Regions from separate parts of the Cytobacillus sp. OWB-43 genome, predicted to be linked through region 1. Evidence: riboswitches for the same ligand, from Rfam matches in the RefSeq annotation. Region 1 holds a riboswitch; the other holds the start of a gene.
What was found. Region 1 has a riboswitch for FMN ahead of U9M49_RS07465 (ECF transporter S component). Riboswitches for the same ligand answer to the same signal wherever they lie in the genome.
Positions count from the first base shown of each region.

Region 2: linked by a shared signal. The riboswitch ahead of ribE (riboflavin synthase) and the one ahead of U9M49_RS07465 (ECF transporter S component) in region 1 are both predicted to bind FMN.

Region 1 covers NZ_JAYEFF010000001.1:1,527,122-1,535,950, reverse strand. Annotated here, with positions in the region: gene serA (phosphoglycerate dehydrogenase) at 1-727, opposite strand, end outside; FMN riboswitch at 990-1,155, shown strand; gene U9M49_RS07465 (ECF transporter S component) at 1,314-1,898, shown strand; gene U9M49_RS07460 (ferredoxin) at 2,201-2,449, opposite strand; gene U9M49_RS07455 (helix-turn-helix domain-containing protein) at 2,762-3,817, shown strand; gene U9M49_RS07450 (ATP-dependent DNA helicase RecQ) at 3,817-5,319, shown strand; gene U9M49_RS07445 (CPBP family intramembrane glutamic endopeptidase) at 5,309-5,899, shown strand; gene U9M49_RS07440 (LysM peptidoglycan-binding domain-containing protein) at 5,896-6,621, shown strand; gene U9M49_RS07435 (YpbF family protein) at 6,684-7,142, shown strand; gene U9M49_RS07430 (metallophosphoesterase) at 7,455-8,276, shown strand; gene U9M49_RS07425 (adaptor protein MecA) at 8,312-8,829, shown strand, end outside.
Region 2 covers NZ_JAYEFF010000001.1:1,298,149-1,306,977, reverse strand. Annotated here, with positions in the region: gene U9M49_RS06315 (hypothetical protein) at 1-97, shown strand, start outside; gene U9M49_RS06310 (hypothetical protein) at 205-402, shown strand; gene U9M49_RS06305 (hypothetical protein) at 492-956, shown strand; gene U9M49_RS06300 (hypothetical protein) at 1,070-1,492, opposite strand; FMN riboswitch at 1,927-2,069, shown strand; gene ribE (riboflavin synthase) at 2,330-2,971, shown strand; partial or broken gene ribB (3,4-dihydroxy-2-butanone-4-phosphate synthase) at 2,982-3,572, shown strand; gene ribE (6,7-dimethyl-8-ribityllumazine synthase) at 3,619-4,086, shown strand; gene dapF (diaminopimelate epimerase) at 4,215-5,204, shown strand; gene ligD (DNA ligase D) at 5,516-6,721, opposite strand; gene U9M49_RS06270 (RNA ligase family protein) at 6,833-7,738, shown strand; gene U9M49_RS06265 (spore coat protein) at 7,833-8,087, shown strand; gene U9M49_RS06260 (Ku protein) at 8,283-8,829, shown strand, end outside.

The DNA.
Region 1 (8,829 bases):
CCACATATTTAGCTAAATCTTGCTCATCAATGATACCACCACGGGCACAGTTAAGTAAGCGAACGCCTTTTTTTGTTTTTTTCAATGCCTCTTCATTGATAATCCCTCTTGTTTCAGGTGTAAGTGGAGTATGAACCGTAATAATATCAGATCTTTGCAGTATTTCATCTAATGTACTAGATTCTACACCGAGTTTTGCTGCACGTTCTTTCGTTAAAAAGGGATCGAATACTAACACACTCATACCAAATACTTTTGCTCGCTTGGCGATTTCACTCCCGATTCTTCCCATACCAACAATACCAAGACTTTTACCGAATAGTTCAGTACCTACATACTGATTTCTTTTCCATTCCAAATTCTTAACTGAGCTATGTGCTTGAGGAATATTTCTCATAAGGGAGGCCATCATAGCAAAAGTATGCTCTGCCGTAGAAATTGTGTTTCCGTCTGGTGCATTTATGACGATAATGCCTCTTTTAGTTGCTGCTGGAACATCAATATTATCGACACCCACACCTGCTCTTGCAATAATTTTTAACTTTGGCATCTCCGCCATTAATTCATCCGTTACTTTCGTGGCACTCCGTACTAACAAAGCCTCAATAGTTGATAAATCAACCTCGGGATCGTCGGTTTTCTTTTGAATAATTTCAGCATTTGTGTCGTTAAGTAAAGGGTATAAGCCTTCTTCACTAATGGCATCAGCCACTAATATTTGATACATGTATGAATCCTCCTAAGTTGGTTACTTAATTATCTGATTATTTTACAAGACGAATATTATTCTGTCAATTGGATTTATTGTTTGTGTTTAAAATGGAAACGCTTTAATGTAGTAAAATAAAACGATCTTCGTGGAAAGAAAATTTTATCTCCTGAAGACAAATGTGCATAATGAAAGGAATGTTTTTAATTCGAGATATTTACTATTTTAGGCTTCACAAATGAATTATTTTTCAGTATAATGAAGTTGTCAAATAAATATGGTCTATCTTCGGGGCAGGGTGAAATTCCCGACCGGCGGTGATAAGTATTTATACTTTAAGCCCGCGAGCCTAAAAGTGGAGTGCAATTAGCACGAAGCGTTTGTATTGGGCAGGATTTGGTGAGAATCCAAAGCCGACAGTAAAGTCTGGATGGGAGAAGATGGAGGTTCTGCTAACGTTCAAAGTATACACTACAAGAACGTTTATTAAGAATGTCTTTGTTCAATTCTCCCTCAAGTTTACTTGAGGGTTTTGTTATGCAAAGACGCTTATTTGCTGAACCTTTCTTCTATAGGAGAGATAGCCTAAAAGGAGAGAGGAAAATTGAAGAAGTTAAATGTCAAAGCTTTTGTTGCAATCGGTATGTTGAGTAGTATCGCGTATATTCTTATGTTGTTAAACTTTCCATTACCACCGTTTCCGAACTTTTTGATGATTGACTTTAGTGATATCCCTGCTTTAGTGGCTGCGTTAATATTTGGTCCGATTGCGGGAATACTGGTCGAATTGTTTAAAAATGTGTTGGATTATTTTATGACGGGAAGTGCTACTGGTGTACCTGTTGGTCATATTGCTAACTTTGTAGCAGGTTTATTATTTATTTTGCCAACCTATTATGTTTATACAAAGATGAAATCCAAAAAAGGTATGACAATAGGATTAATCATTGGCACAAGTGTAATGGCTGTATCCATGAGTTTGCTTAATTATTTCGTCTTTTTACCTGCCTATACAATGTTTTTAAATATGCCCGCTATGTCAGGACCAGAAATGCGTTCAACTGCAGTCATGTTTATTCTACCTTTTAACTTTATTAAAGGAATTTTAATGGCATCGGTATTTATGCTTGTATTTGCTAAGATGAGTAATTGGATTAATAAACAAAGATCGCTAAATACGATTGCTTAATTTATAAAGGAGGCATCTAACTTTGAAAAGTTAGATGCCTTTTAATATATAATTTTATGCCGCTTAAGTAGAATTGTCACTCTTATCCATCATATTACATCATTCGTAAAAGCACCAATGAACTCATATGCAATCCTCGATAACTACTATTTTAATTCCAACTGGATAATTGATGAAGGGAACGATTTTTATTCGAATGAGTATACGAGTATGTGATTCCCTGTAGCTCATAGAAAAAACGAGCAAATCCCTAAAATAGGATTTACTCGTTTTCTTTTTTTACAATTAGATTTCTTTTTGTTCTATTCGTATTTTAACGGATCACCATCAAAGGCATCGTCTGCGACTTTTATTGAGTCAGTTGGACAGCCTTCAAATGCATCCATCATATCTTCTATAAGAACATCGGGAATTTCAACAATTCCTTCATTATCATCTAGTGTTACAAATGCGATGCCCTCATCATCGTAATCATAAATGTCTGGAGCTGCCGCACCACATGCGCCACAAGCAATACATGTTTCTTTGTCAACAATTGTATACTTCGCCATGGAATAACCTCCTATTTAAAATCTTTTTCATGTTAAAGCACGAAAATATCTGCCGAAACACTTACCACATGTTCTATTGTAAATCTGTCTTGTAAACATTTCAATAAAAATCTACCATCTAGAATAGTCTATGGTGGGACTTTTCATCTTGTTCATGATGAAAAATTGACTGATATTATCACGTATATAACGGTTTCATGATACAATAAAATTCAACAAAAAAAATTAAAATAATGTCGAAAAAGTCTGCAAATTCACCACGGAAATGCTATTCTAAAAACTAATTAGTCAATGAATAAAGGGGAGAGAAATGTGAGCGTTATTCAGAAATTGGTCTTATTTTGTCTAAAATCAATTGAGAATCAGAGAACTGCTTATGCCATTTTACATTTGCTTAATGGCAAAAAGTCATCTCAAACAATACAAGATGCTCATTTATTTCACTTGAAGCAATACTTTCATGTGTTACCCCATTTGGCAAGAGAGGAATTTAATCAAATATTAGATCATCTTTTAGAGGAGAAATATGTCACTTGTCTTGGTGAGGGGTCTTATCGAATGACGGAAAAAGGGGATATGTATCTCCAAGAGTTTGCTGAACCAATCATACCTAGCTATCTCAATGGCTGGTCATATAACCGGATGGACAAACTTTTTTGGGAGCGCCTTTCTCTTATGGTTCAAGTAATTTCTAACCTAGTCGCATATAACGGAAGGTATCTCCCTATTCAAAATAATAAACCTGATCTTGATTGGTTAAAGAACTTTATTCAAAGGAATAGAATCAATCGCCATGAGTTGGCAACACAACTGTTTAAGGAGTTACAACAAATTTTAACGAATAAAAAAATTGACCCTCTTATTCTCATTCTAAGGTTAACAGGAAGTAATCGAATTGGCTTAACACAGCAGCAGGCAGCCGAACAGTTGCAAATGTCAATGTTAACCTATCAGTTACATTTTACAAATGTGATTCACATGATATTAACTGAAGTAAAAGAAAATAACACCTCTTATCCGTTACTCGAGCAAATATTAGAGACAAAAGAGACAAATGAGTGGTTACAGCTAACACAATCAACAAGAAAAACAGCTATCTATTTAAATCAAGGATACGATATTGAGGATATTATTAAAATAAGAAAATTAAAACAAGGAACAATTGAAGATCATATTGTGGAATTGGCCATTGTTGATTCGTCTTTTAATATAGATGTATATGTTCCACCAGAAGTACAAAGAAACATTATAAAAACTTCAACGAACGGAATAAAGCAGCTAAAATATATCCGTCAATCAGTTCCTGAAGCAAGCTATTTTCAGATACGGCTTGTACTAGCTAAACATAAAAGTGCGGTGAGCGTATAATGAAACAATTACTGAGAGAAAAATTTGGTTATACGTCTTTTAGAGATGGACAAGAAGAAACAATAAAAGCGGTAGTGGCCGGTAAGCATACGTTAGCCATGCTCCCAACTGGTTCTGGGAAGTCTTTATGTTATCAACTTCCAACATTTATGCTCCCAGGCACAACTTTAATTATTTCTCCACTTCTTTCCTTAATGCAGGATCAGGTAGACCAATTACTATTGATTGGGGAAAAACGGGCTATCGCATTTAATTCTTTTTTAAATTACCAAAAAAAAATGTATGCACTTAAAAATTTGCACCAGTATAAGTTTATTTTTACTTCACCTGAAATGCTGCAATCAAAATTATTCATGGAGAGATTGAGTGAGCTTCATATTACATTACTTGTTGTCGATGAAGCTCATTGTATTTCTCAATGGGGACATGATTTCAGACCGGACTATTTAGCTATTGGCTCTGTAATGAAGGAGTTAGGACATCCGCCTATATTGGCGTTAACGGCTACGGCAACTGATAAGGTGAAACAGGATATTAAACAATCTTTAAACATGCAAAACAGTATTGATATTCTTTATTCAGTTGACCGACCAAATATCTCTTTACATGTTGAGAAAGTTGAAAGCTATCAAGAGAAAATCGATGTGTTAATTAAGAGGGTAAGAGCTTTACATGGTCCAGGTATTATTTATTTTTCTAGTAAAAAAACGGCAGAAGTTTGTGCACAATCATTAAAAGAGAATGGGATAAAAAGAGTGAGCATCTATCATGGCGGATTGAATCATGAAGAAAGAATACTTATTCAGCAACAATACATTCATAACCAACTCGATGTGATATGTGCAACAAGTGCATTTGGCATGGGGATTAATAAAGAAAATATTCGTTATGTTATTCATTTTCATATGCCAATGAATATGGAATCATATTTACAGGAAATTGGTAGAGCTGGGAGAGATGGCAAGCCTAGTCTTGCTTTACTGTTATATGCACCTTTTGATGAACAGCTGCCGATGCAGTTGGTAGAATCAGAACTAATTAATGATAGTCAAATGGAGAATTTAAAACGTTTTTTTTTAACAGATTCCCTAAGGTGGTGGGAGTTAGAAAAATACGAAGAGGATTTAACAGTAATTGCTAATCTTAGTGAAACATCTATGCGAATATTAAAGGATTTTCATCGTAATGCTATCCTTGATCATAAGGAGGCAAGTTCCTTAGATGAACTAAAGGTGATTATGAATAAACAATTCCAGCTTAAATTAGGAGCCATTCAAACTGTTTATCAATATATTCATAGTTCCACATGTAGGCGAGAAAAAATCTTACACTATTTTGGTGAAGAGCCGACATTAAATATAGGAGAATGCTGCGATCATTGTAATGGTAGCAACTACCCTGATCTGCAAACTGAAGAGCTAGGGATAATGCCTTTATATGAAAATTGGGAAGAGATCCTACAAGACATTTTATTAAGTGAGACATCCAAAAATGAAGAGTAAATATGAAGAAACCATTCGTTTGTTATCTGATAAAGAATTAAGATTTCATTTATATTTAACACAAGTGTTATTACTTTTCATTGCATTGGTTATTGGCCTATTTCTCTTTCATTCATGGGATTCTTTTTTTGCGCTATTTCAATGGGATGGACCATCTATTGCGATTGGTATATTATCAGGATTAGTCATTGTCATGCTTGATATAATAGGGATGCGGGTCCTACCTCCCTCCTATTATAATGATGGTGGGGTAAATATAAGGATATTCAGCTCACTATCACCAGCCCATATCGTAGTAATTACGTTAATTATTGCCTTTAGTGAGGAAGTGTTATTTAGAGGTGTGCTGCAAACTCACTTTGGGTTGATAGTGACTAGTTTAATCTTTGCTCTTGTCCATTATCGTTATTTATTTCAATGGTTCTTATTTTTAAATGTCGTTTTATTGAGTTTCTTCATTGGTTGGATATATGAATTAACTGGTAATTTGTTAGCGACAATTATTATGCACTTTATTATTGATTGTTTATTGGGGTTATATATATATAAAAGTCAAAGAGCAGGAAGGGAAGATAGATGAATAGAGAGGCATCATATCGGGAGAAGGCAAAGAGAGATCGCCAAAGATTACAAAAAGTAAATGTTAGTGAAGAGTTGTCAATGGCGGAGATCAGCAGTACTAAAGAAAAACAAACAGTGGATAAAAAGTTGGACTACCCACTCATTCGTTTACTTGCAGCATTTTTTATTATGGTACCAATAGTGGCTTTGTCTGTTTATTATCTTGTTCCTATGCTAGCTGATCAGTCTTCAACTTCAGCAGAAAAAGAAGATTTTGAAACTGTTGGTATATCAAATAGCAGTAATAATGGGTCATCACAAAATGTTGCAGCCGCCCCTGATGATAAGGAAGAAGATAAGGAAGAACAAGAAAAGGAGAAAGCAGCTGAAGAGGCAAAATTAAAAGAACAAGAAGAAGCTGAACGAAAAAAACAAGAGGAAGCAGAGAAGAAAGCAAAAGAAGAAGCAGCCAAAAAAGAAAAGGAAGAGGCTGAAAAGAAAGCACGAGAAGAAGCTGTACAAAAAGAGAAGGAATTAGCAGAACAAAAGGCGAAAGAAGAGGAAGCAAAAAAACAAGCAACAAAAGTTGTTCAGCATACGGTTCAATCACAAGAAACAATGTATAGAATCGCTATGAATTATTATAAGTCACCTGATGGGATTGCAAAAATTAAGGCTGCTAATAATTTGCCATCTGAGGAAATTTACGTTGGCCAAGTATTAAGGATTCCCCTCGACTAGTCATGAATCCACTCCTCCAATCATATAATGTGGGCAAGCATAGCTATGACTGGGGGGATTTTATGGAAACAGCAATTAATCAACTAGATGAAAGAACAGACCAAGCAACGAGACAAATGCTTCAAAAAGTAGTTGAAAGAAAAGCGAAATATGATCACTTGAAAGAGTGGCATTTGGTTATTATGTGGCTAGTTGTATTTCTATCATTTGCTTATGTGATTTTTGTGTATTATCAATTTTATTTACCTTATTCCTATTCATTTGCTTCTGTTTTTTCTGTTTATATTAATCATCCATTCAATTTATACAGTATGGTAACGTTGATTGGCTTTTATGGATATATGGTCCTGTTACAACAGAAGCGTGATAAAGCGGAAAAAGAATATCATGCACTTAGATGCGAGATCATCGATAAGAGTAAGGACTTGTGGAAAAAAGAGGATGAGTGGAAAAATAGACATCATGTCTTTAATATGATGAAAAAAAATTATGATATTAATCTGTTTCATGAGAACAAATAATCATAGTTCAAAGCCATAGGGAGTAAAGACATTTAAACCTATCTCATACGAATGAAGAAGCAGAGAAATGAAGAGGAACTGCTGACTAAAACCTACCCCAGTTTGCGATTGCATGACATGAATCATTTGAAAATCTAAGAACTTACAGAACAACTAACGGTGATTCAAGTCATCATAGCGACAATCGGGCAAGTTCACATGAAATATAAGGTTTGTAGAAGCGAAATAAATGATATTTAGGTTGTTCGTTTATAGAGCATCCTTTTTTTATTGACTAACTTAAATTTTAGTACATATAGATGAGGTGGAGTCATGTATATTATTTTAGCAGGTGCATTACTGTTTATTTCCGTTGGGGTCGTCGTTTATATGTATAAGGAAGCACATAAAGATACAATTGAAGTGAGAAAGGTTGCCATACAAGGTTTCCCAGAGAGTCTTGCAGGATTGAACATTTTTTTTATTTCTGATATCCATCGTAGAGAGCTATCAGGAAAGTTGATTCAAGCTGTTAAAGATAGAAAGGTGGATATCGTTTGCATAGGCGGTGATTTAACAGAAAAGGGAGTACCTTTGGCAAGGACGAAACGGAATATAGAAAACCTTGTTTCTATTGCTCCGACTTATTTTGTATGGGGGAATAATGATTATGAAGTGGATTTTCATGAGCTAGATGCATTGCTATTAGATCTCGGAGTGAAAATTCTTGATAATTCAGCAGTCAGTTTTGAAGGCTCAGATGGTAAACGTATCGTGTTACTTGGAACAGATGATTTTAGTAGGGAAAGAGACCAGATTGATCTTGCAATTGAGGATGCTGGGAATGGCTGTCGTATTCTCATGAGCCATGACCCTGGTATTGTTGACTATTTATTACCAGAATATCAAATTTCGTTTATGATGTCAGGACATACCCATGGTGGGCAAATCCGTATCTTAAACTGGGGACCTTATGAAAAAGGTGGGATGAAATATAAGAACGGTATACCTTATTTTGTAAGTAATGGTTATGGGACAACAGCCTTGCCTTTAAGGCTAGGCGCACCTGCACAAACACATATTCTTTCTTTATATCCAAGTTTAGAAGGAAATGTTAAGGACGACTCACCAACTAAAGTATATACCATACACTAATCACAAGAGTCGGTTCTGGGCAGGGGGCAGAAGAAATGCAATTGGAGCGTTTGAATGATAATAAAATTAAAATTTTGCTTACTTTAGATGATTTGTTTGAGAGAGGCTTGTCAAAGGAAGATATTTGGAAGGACTCTTTAAAATGGCATCAGCTTTTTCAAGATATGCTTGAGGAAGCAAGTGAAGAATTTGACCTTGATATATATGGCACAATCAGTATCGAGATTTTTTCAATGCAAATACAAGGAATGGTTATGATTGTAACGATACAAGAAGAAGTAGAAGAAGAATGGCTTAAGGATGGAATCATTGATTTTCAAGTAGATGTAGACAAACAAGATTATATTTTATATGAATTTCATGATTTTGAGAATATTATTTCATTAAGTCACCGGAAAATATGGAAAGAAGAAGTGGTAAATTCATTATATGTGTATAACGGACTTTATTATGTATTGATTGAAGGCAATAGAAAACAAGCGGAAGAAAAACTGATTTCAATTTTAGCTGAATATGGTACCGTTTCTTTTGTTAGTTTATATATTATTAAAGA
Region 2 (8,829 bases), 230 kb from region 1:
TTCTGATGTACTGGATATTGTTGCAAATGCGCATACGATAAGGAGATTAAAAGATCTATTCCCTGAAATGTATGATACTTTCTACGAAGATGAGTAATCTTCTGTAAGACGGATTAGCAAATAGTGTTACCGTCATTAAGAAATTACCGAAAAAACGGTTCTATGTAATTCGATGTCCAACAATTAAAGGATAGGAGAAAAATGATGAACATAAACAGGAAAGATTTACTTAATGCTGCTTGGATTATTGGAATTTGCTTTATATTGGGATCCTGTACTATTGCTGGAGCGATTGAGAGTCTACTAGATAATAGTTTAGGGAATGATGGTCATTATGAACAACAAAGATTCAATGACAATTTTGAAAGGTATATTGAAATACTCGAAAACAAAGGGGAATAAACTGTCAAAAAGAAGATGGTTGACTGAAATATCGCCGGTGGATTGTGTGCTTTCCACAGGTAATAGAAAAAAGTAAACGGGGTGATCAGATGTCTAGCGGTCCAAATAGAATAAATACTTTGTTTGCCGAAAAAGCAGAATACTGGGATTTAGATGATTTACAGATTGATTATTTAAATGAATCCATTACATTAAAATTACTTAGTTGTCATAAACAACAAATTAAGAGAACCTACATCTTCATAAAGGAAGTGATGTCGTTCTTTGTTTATCAAGAGCCTAATGTAGGAACGATACGCTTAAATGACCGTAGTTTTACTGATGCGAATTTATTAAGCGAAATTAGTTATCACAAGAATGGTTTTGGTCATATAAAAATTGAAAGTTTAGAATCAGATTTGAAAGAAATCGAAAAATTACATGCTAAAACTAATTTTTACTTTCAAGTAAATAATAAAGACTCATTTTTTATTGAAGCCAATAGTGTGCAAATCAATGATGAACGGTTTGTAAACCTTTTTGCAGATAGTAGAACACTGAAATATTGTGAATGAAGCAAACTTTATGGAGTGTGATGAATTTATTATAGAAAGAATTGGAGCTATTTTTAGATAAAAATACTGTCAGCAATATTAATAGCGCTATTTGCTTTATGCAAATGATAATATTAAAACGGTAAGATGAAAAAGCGTTTCTTTCTTTCTAGTTTTATTTCCTCATCAAATTCCTTGTTTTCGTATGTCCATTTAATTTGTAAAGAGTAATTAGCATATAACGGGGCGTCTCCAATACTGACAAATTCAATAACATCTCCCTGAGGAAAATCACTTGGCTTATCGTATAAAGTGACCATTTCCTCTCCAGATTTAAATACCAAAAAATTCAGAGTAGGGAGATTGGTCCCTCCTAACCAAGTTGCCTCTCCTTTCCAAATCCCTTTAGGGTTAGGAGAATGATGAGGGCTATATTCCGCTCTCCAATTTCCATCGGAGCTCTTTCCTTTTAGTACAATTGGTTGCTTACAAGAATAAATCATCCAAGACACTAAAATTAAAGGAAAGATGAAAATAATAATTAATTTTCTATTCATAGATGGGCTTCCTTTTATAGTTGGATTTTGTAATTTTTATGTTATCTTTATGTCCTGATGAATAGTTATTTACAAAAACACACCTTCTTTTCTATGTAATTTAATAGAAATAATGTATTTAACTGTATTTAACTGTATTTTATATCATACATAGATGAATTGACAACTTTAAGGAGTAAAGAAAAAATTGAGGTAGGGTTTTGAAATATAATATTAGATATATAACTATTATCCTTTTTCTGTCTCAAATGTTAGGGTGATGGTTTATTTTAGTTTTCTTTATGTATAATCTCCTATTTAACACTCTTTCTATTGATTAATTACTTATTTACATTTATCCTATATTTAGATACTGTAATAAGAGCAGGGGAATCTTTATTTATTTTAAAAGTATTAGATACTGTCTGTTCTCTATAGTATCAACAATTTAATAGAATATCCTTCGGGGCAGGGTGAAATTCCCAACCGGCGGTGATGAGGGTGACCTCTTAGTCCGTGACCCGGGCTCAGGAATGAGAACGGTGGATTTGGTGCAATTCCAAAGCCGACAGTATAGTCTGGATGGGAGAAGGATGCGTGTGTGTAAAAACGTTCAAAAACAGTTGATTTTGACGTTTATTTGGCCATGATTACTTTTCCCGTATACGTATTCGTATACGGGTTTATTTATTCATGAGTATTTTAAAAAGGGTGGTGATGATATGGGATAACGATAAGTGTGAGTCCAACTCTTTTTGTAATTTTCAACAAACTCTCCCGATACCGCGTATTTGCCCCGAGCGGAAAATTTCAACTTTTACTTAAACGAATAAATCTTATGCAGAGAGGTTGATCATTCTGTTTACAGGTATTATCGAAGAAATCGGTACTGTACAAAGAACGATTCATCGTGGATCTACTATTCAATTAGTGTTCAATGCTACAAAGATTATGGATGATATCCATATCGGTGATAGCATCGCTGTGAACGGTGTTTGTTTAACAGTGACCGAATTCCAACAAAGAAGTTTTACAGCAGATGTGATGCCAGAAACTTTTCATGCGACATCGCTTTCCTCTTTAAAAGTAGGAAGCAATGTGAATTTAGAAAGAGCGATGTTAGCAGGAGGAAGATTTGGCGGCCATTATGTAAGTGGTCATGTGGATGAAACGAGAAAAATTTTAAAAAAACAAAGACAAGAAAATGCGATTTATCTTTCAATTTCACTATCAGAGAAGTATCAGCATCTAATTCTACCTAAAGGATCTGTTGCTATTGATGGCACTTCATTAACAGTGATGGAGGTAGGGGATGGTTATTTTACGATTGCGTTAATTCCTCATACAGCTGAAGAAACGGTGATTAGTGAAAAAAAGCCAAATGATACTGTCAATATCGAATATGATTTATTTGCTAAATATGTATTTGCCTTTTCAGACACATCGAAACGTGAAAGAAATTTCGAACAGTTATTAGAGAATAATGGATTCTTAAGTTAGGAGGGAATATATGAGTCACTCAATTGAAGAAGCGATTGCTGACTTGAAAATGGGAAAAGTGATTATCGTTTGTGATGATGAGAATCGTGAGAATGAGGGTGATTTTATCGCTGTTGCCGAGTATGCTTCAGCTGAAACAATCAATTTTATGGCGACAGTGGGAAGAGGGCTTATTTGCGTGCCGATTGAGCAGTCAATCGCCAAAAAATTAGACTTGCATCCGATGGTAACTAATAATACAGACAGCCATCAAACTGCTTTTACTGTAAGTATTGATTATAAAGAGACAACGACTGGTATAAGTGCATTTGAACGGTTTTTAACCGTAGAAAAAATGTTAGACGACAAAACACAAGCATCAGACTTCAATCGTCCAGGTCATATTTTCCCCCTTATAGCGAAGGATGGTGGCGTCCTTGAGCGTTCAGGCCATACGGAAGCGGCAGTAGATTTAGCAAAATTGGCTGAGGCAAGTCCGGTCGGGATTATATGCGAGATTATGAAAGAAAATGGTGAAATGGCTAGAGTAGCAGAGTTAGAGAAAGTAGCAGAAAAATATGATTTGAAGATGATTACGATTGAACAATTAATATCTTATAAGCAATCACAATTATTATTAAACTAATCTAATTTAGGAGTGAAGTAGAATGAATACAATACTAGAAGGACATTTAATTGGAACGGGAATAAAGGTAGCTGTTGTTGTATCACGTTTCAATGAGTTTATTACAAAAAAATTATTAGATGGTGCATTAGATAGCTTCAAGCGTCACGATGTGGCTGAAGAGGATATTACGGTAGCTTGGGTACCAGGAGCGTTTGAAATTCCTCTAGCTGCGAAAAAACTTGCGGAAAGTGGCGAATACGATGCGGTTGTTGCCCTTGGAACAGTTATTAGAGGGGCAACACCACATTTTGATTATGTGAATGCAGAGGTAGCCAAAGGAGTGGCAGCAACTTCATTACAAACTGGCATTCCAGTAATTTTTGGTGTGTTAACAACTGATTCTATTGAACAAGCGGTTGAGAGAGCGGGTACAAAAGCAGGCAACAAAGGCTGGGATGCAGCTGTTAATGCGATTGAAATGAGTAATTTTAATAAACATTTTCGTTAAAAATAAATTTTCTTTGCTCCCTCTTTCTTTTTCTCGTTATAATAATATTACGTTTATATTCACATGAACAATGGTAAAAACATGTATAGAAGATAAATGAAGAGCCTAAAAGAGAAAGAGGGTTTATGATGAAATTAGAATTAATTAAATGTCACGGTTCGGGAAATGACTTTTTTATTATTGATGAAATGGAGCAGTCCTTCGGGTGGAGTGATGAAGAACGAGCGAAATTAACGATTAGTCTTTGTAATCGTGGCAGTGAGCTCGGTGCGGATGGGATTTTATTTATATTAGCCAGTGAAGTTGCTGATGCAAAAATGCGCGTATTTAATGCAGATGGTTCAGAAGCTTCCATGTGTGGTAACGGTCTTCGTTGTGTCGCGAGGTATGTTTGTGAGAAACTGAAAATCAAAGAGGCGACAATTGATACGATGAAAGTAACCCTTCATGTTAGTAAAGAAAGCGATATTTATAAAGATATCCCTACTTACAAGGTAGAAATTTCACCGGTGTCATTTGATGTTGCTACTTTACCACTTCACATCAATCAGCACCAATTAGTCAATGAAAAGATGGAAGACCTTTCGGAAGATATCGCTTTTACTGCTCTTTCTGTACCTAATCCCCATCTTGTTGCTATTGTCGAAAAAGAACAGATGCAATCAGATATTCAAGAAGAAATAAGTTTGTATGTCAACGGAGAAAATGATTACTTTCCTGATGGTGTAAATGTGAGTTTCGTCAAACCACTACCAGAAGGTGGGATTTTTGTTCGTACGTATGAAAGAGGGGTGGGCTTTACGAATGCATGTGGGACAGCGATGTCGGCTTCAAGTTTAGTCACATGTCTGCAAAGTATCAATACCTATGAGCAGCCGATTGAGGTTTATAACAATGGTGGTAAGGTCCGTTGCATTGTTCATAAGCAAAATGATAGCTTTACAATCGACCTTATTGGTAATGCTAGCTTTGTCTATCAATGTACAATTGAGATAGATATAAATCATCCAGGGACATTTACCGTCGATAATAGCGAAGAATATATTGAAGAAATGATGCAATATGCGAAGTTGCAACAAGAAGCTTCTGCTTTTTTAACCAAGCAATTAAATGCTTAAGAAATGTTTAAGAAAAAAGGGTTTTGGACCGAAACGGCACTATGAGTAAATAGTGTTGGTTCGGTTTTTTGTTTTTTCATCTGAATAACGCGCAGGAATTGCATTAGCAGGTCGTTTCATATGTGTTTTCGCTCCTTGATGTCGTGCATGCTGAATGAGCAAAACGTTCAAATCAGTTTTAGCTTTTGAGTGATACGTAAACTGAAAAGGCAATCGTTTAAATGCGTTTTGGCTTTGGATAACGTGCATATCAGATTTGCTTAGCTTTCACTTCCTAAAACACAAAAAATCGCATATGCTTGCGTATAGTTTTATCCTTTTAATGAATCTATAATTTTTGCAATCGTGTCATTTTTTGTTTCGAAAAAGGTTGCCATTGGGCAGCGATCAGTTAAACGATACTTGCGAATGTTGTCTAGTGAAAAATTCTTTCGTTGCAGTTGTTTATTTACTTCATCCCAATAGAGTGGGGCTGCTATTATCGCACCTTCTCTGCCTCTAGGAGAGTAAGGAGCAATCATCGTTTTTCCTTCTGCATGCTGTATATAATCGATATATAACTTTTTCCCGCGATTCTTTTTCATTCTTTCTGTCGTAAATAAATCTGGGTTTTTTTCAACTAAATAGGAAGCTATGAACGAAGTAAACAGTCTGGTATCTTCATAAGAAAAATGATGATGCATAATTGGGATATGTACTTGTATTCCCTTACCACCAGTTAATTTTGGGAAGCCGATAATATTTAATTCTTCGAAAATCTTGTTTAGTTTCTGTGCAGCATCAACAGCTAGTAGAAAGTGTGTTTCATCTGGTGGGTCAAGGTCGAACACAATATCAAGCGGATGGTCGCTACCAATTGTTTCAAAAGGGGTATGATACTCTAGTGCTAATTGATTACCTAGCCAAACAAGAGTAGATAAATCATTACAAAGGATATAGTCGATTTCGTCTTTTGTAAAAGAATTCACAAATGACGGTGCATAATCAGGTTTATTCTTCTGATAGAAACATTCTTTCCCTATATAGCCATGTGGATAGCGAATGGTTGTTAACAATCTATTCTTCACAAACGGTAACAACCGTGGAGCGACGCAAACAAGATATGCAATGAGCTGCTCTTTATTGATTTTTGGGTTGTCCCATAACGGTTTTTCTGGGTGGGTCACTTCTATAGAAGAGTCGATATTTGCATTTTCTATCAGTAATCTCTCCCAAGTACATGTTTCCCATTGCTCAGTCGGTAAGAATTGCATAAATTGAGGGTGGATCAAGGTATCCTCAATTATGTCGCGAAAGCAAAGTTGAATACAAATGCTTGGGGAGATGCTGTATTTTACTTGACTTACTTTTTTTCCATTCTTTTGAATCAAGCTGACTAAAATAGCCAATTCTTGTTCATTTAGACCTTCGGAAAATTCGCCCATTGCCTTTACTTTATTTTGATATACGATACTATATTCAAACTGATTAGTTGTAACATTCCAGCCAGTAATAAAGAAACGACCTTTTTTCCTCATATGACCTTCAACCATCCTTTGACTAGATTTTGGTTTACATTCATAAAACCTATTACACATGGTCATAGTATGGTTAGATTAAAAAAAGACATACAAGTGAGGATCGATCCAATGAAGCCAATTATTCCTTTTGAACCAAAAATGACAAATGAGATTCCAAATGGCGATCAATGGATAGCGCAAGTAAAGTGGGATGGTACAAGGATATTGACTTATTATGAAAAAGAGAATTTAAGGATTTTTAATCGAAAAGGAAATGAGCGCACCATCCAATATCCGGAATTACATCAATTACCCTCATTAATTAAGGGGAATTCCTTCATTTTAGATGGAGAGGTAATCGCTTTTCAAGACGGTGTTCCCTCTTTTTATGATGTGATGAGAAGAGATCGGCGGAAGAATACGGTAACAATCAATCATTTACAGACAGAAATTCCTATTACTTATATGATATTTGACCTCTTATATTTTAACGGTAAATGGCTGATTGAAACCCCATTATATAGACGCCAGGAGATGTTGATGGAAATCATCCAGCCAACAAATGAGATTCAAATCGTCCAAAGTTTTAGAGACTGTCAATCATTATATGATGCTGTCATAGAGCAAGGATTAGAGGGTATTGTTTGTAAGGATTTATATAGTGCTTATATATTAGGAGGAAAAGATGAACGCTGGTTAAAAAAGAAAAAAGAACAGGACCTTATTGCTATTGTTGGAGGGGTAACTTATAATGGAGCACTTATTCGTTCAATTGATTTAGGTGTATATAATGAAAAGGGTGAGCTTATTTATATCGGCAGTGCAGGCTCGAGCAAGCTTACTTTAAAGGATTGGCGTGAAGTGACTGAAGTGACTAACCAAATACTTCAGGGAGCAAGTCCGTTTCATAATTATAGCGGCTTATTGAAAAATCATGAATGGCTTTCTCCAATTTTAAAAGTGAAGGTTACTTTCTTAGAGTGGACAAAAGATCATACAATGAGGCAACCAGTCATTCAGTCGTTTGTTTTTTAAATCGTTTTCGGATAGGTTTTTGCCTACAGCAAATTTAGGTGTTTTACATAGTTTATAAGGAGTATATAAAGAGAACGACAGAGGAGGTTAAATGGTGAATCAACACTTTTACCCGGCATATACACAGACTCACTTATATAGAAGGCCTTATGGTGGTCGTCCTGGTTTTGGGGGAGGGCCAGGCTTTGGCGGCCCCGGCTTTGGGAGACCTGGTTTTGGTTTTGGTGGTCCATTTTTAGGTGGTGTAGCGGCAGGTTTATTAGGTGGCGCATTATTAGCACCTCTGGTGTACCCGCCTTATCCACCATATCCTGTATACCCACCATACCCACCTTATCCGGTTTATTAAAAAAATGGCTCAGATTTCACAAACACCACAGATTCAGCTGTGGTGTTTATTGCTTTTATTGCTTGTTTTTTTTGTAAAGACAGTGTTAGATGAAGACATATAAAAGAGATGTAGCTAATCTTACCAACATTGTACGTGTATATGAATAATCCTCAGAGAAAAAATACAATTAATAAGAATGGAGGAGGTTTTCTGATGCACACAATGTGGAAAGGAAGCATTAGTTTCGGTTTAGTCAATATCCCGATCAAATTGCATGCGGCAACTGAAGATAAAGATATTAAATTGCGTAATTTGCATAGTAAATGTCATTCGCCTATTAAGTATGAGAAAGTTTGTCCTGTATGTGATGAACCTGTGGAACAAAGTGATATAGTGAAAGCATATGAGTACACGAAAGGGAAATTTATCGTACTTGATGAAGAGGAATTACAAGCGTTAAAAAAAGAAAATGAAGATAAAGCAGTGGAGATTTTAGATTTTGTCAAAATCAATGAAGTAGATCCGATATATTTTTCTCGATCTTATTATATATCTCCAGGAGATAGTGGATCGAAAGCGTATGCCTTATTAAGGGAAGCTTTGAAGGAGTCTGAAAAAGTGGGGATAGCGAAAATTATCATTCGCGCAAAAGAACAGCTAGCTCTTCTTAGAGTTTTTCACAATACTTTAGTAATGGAAACCATCCACTTTCCTGATGAGGTGAGAAATTTTGCAGATGTGCCTAATATTCCTGCAGAAG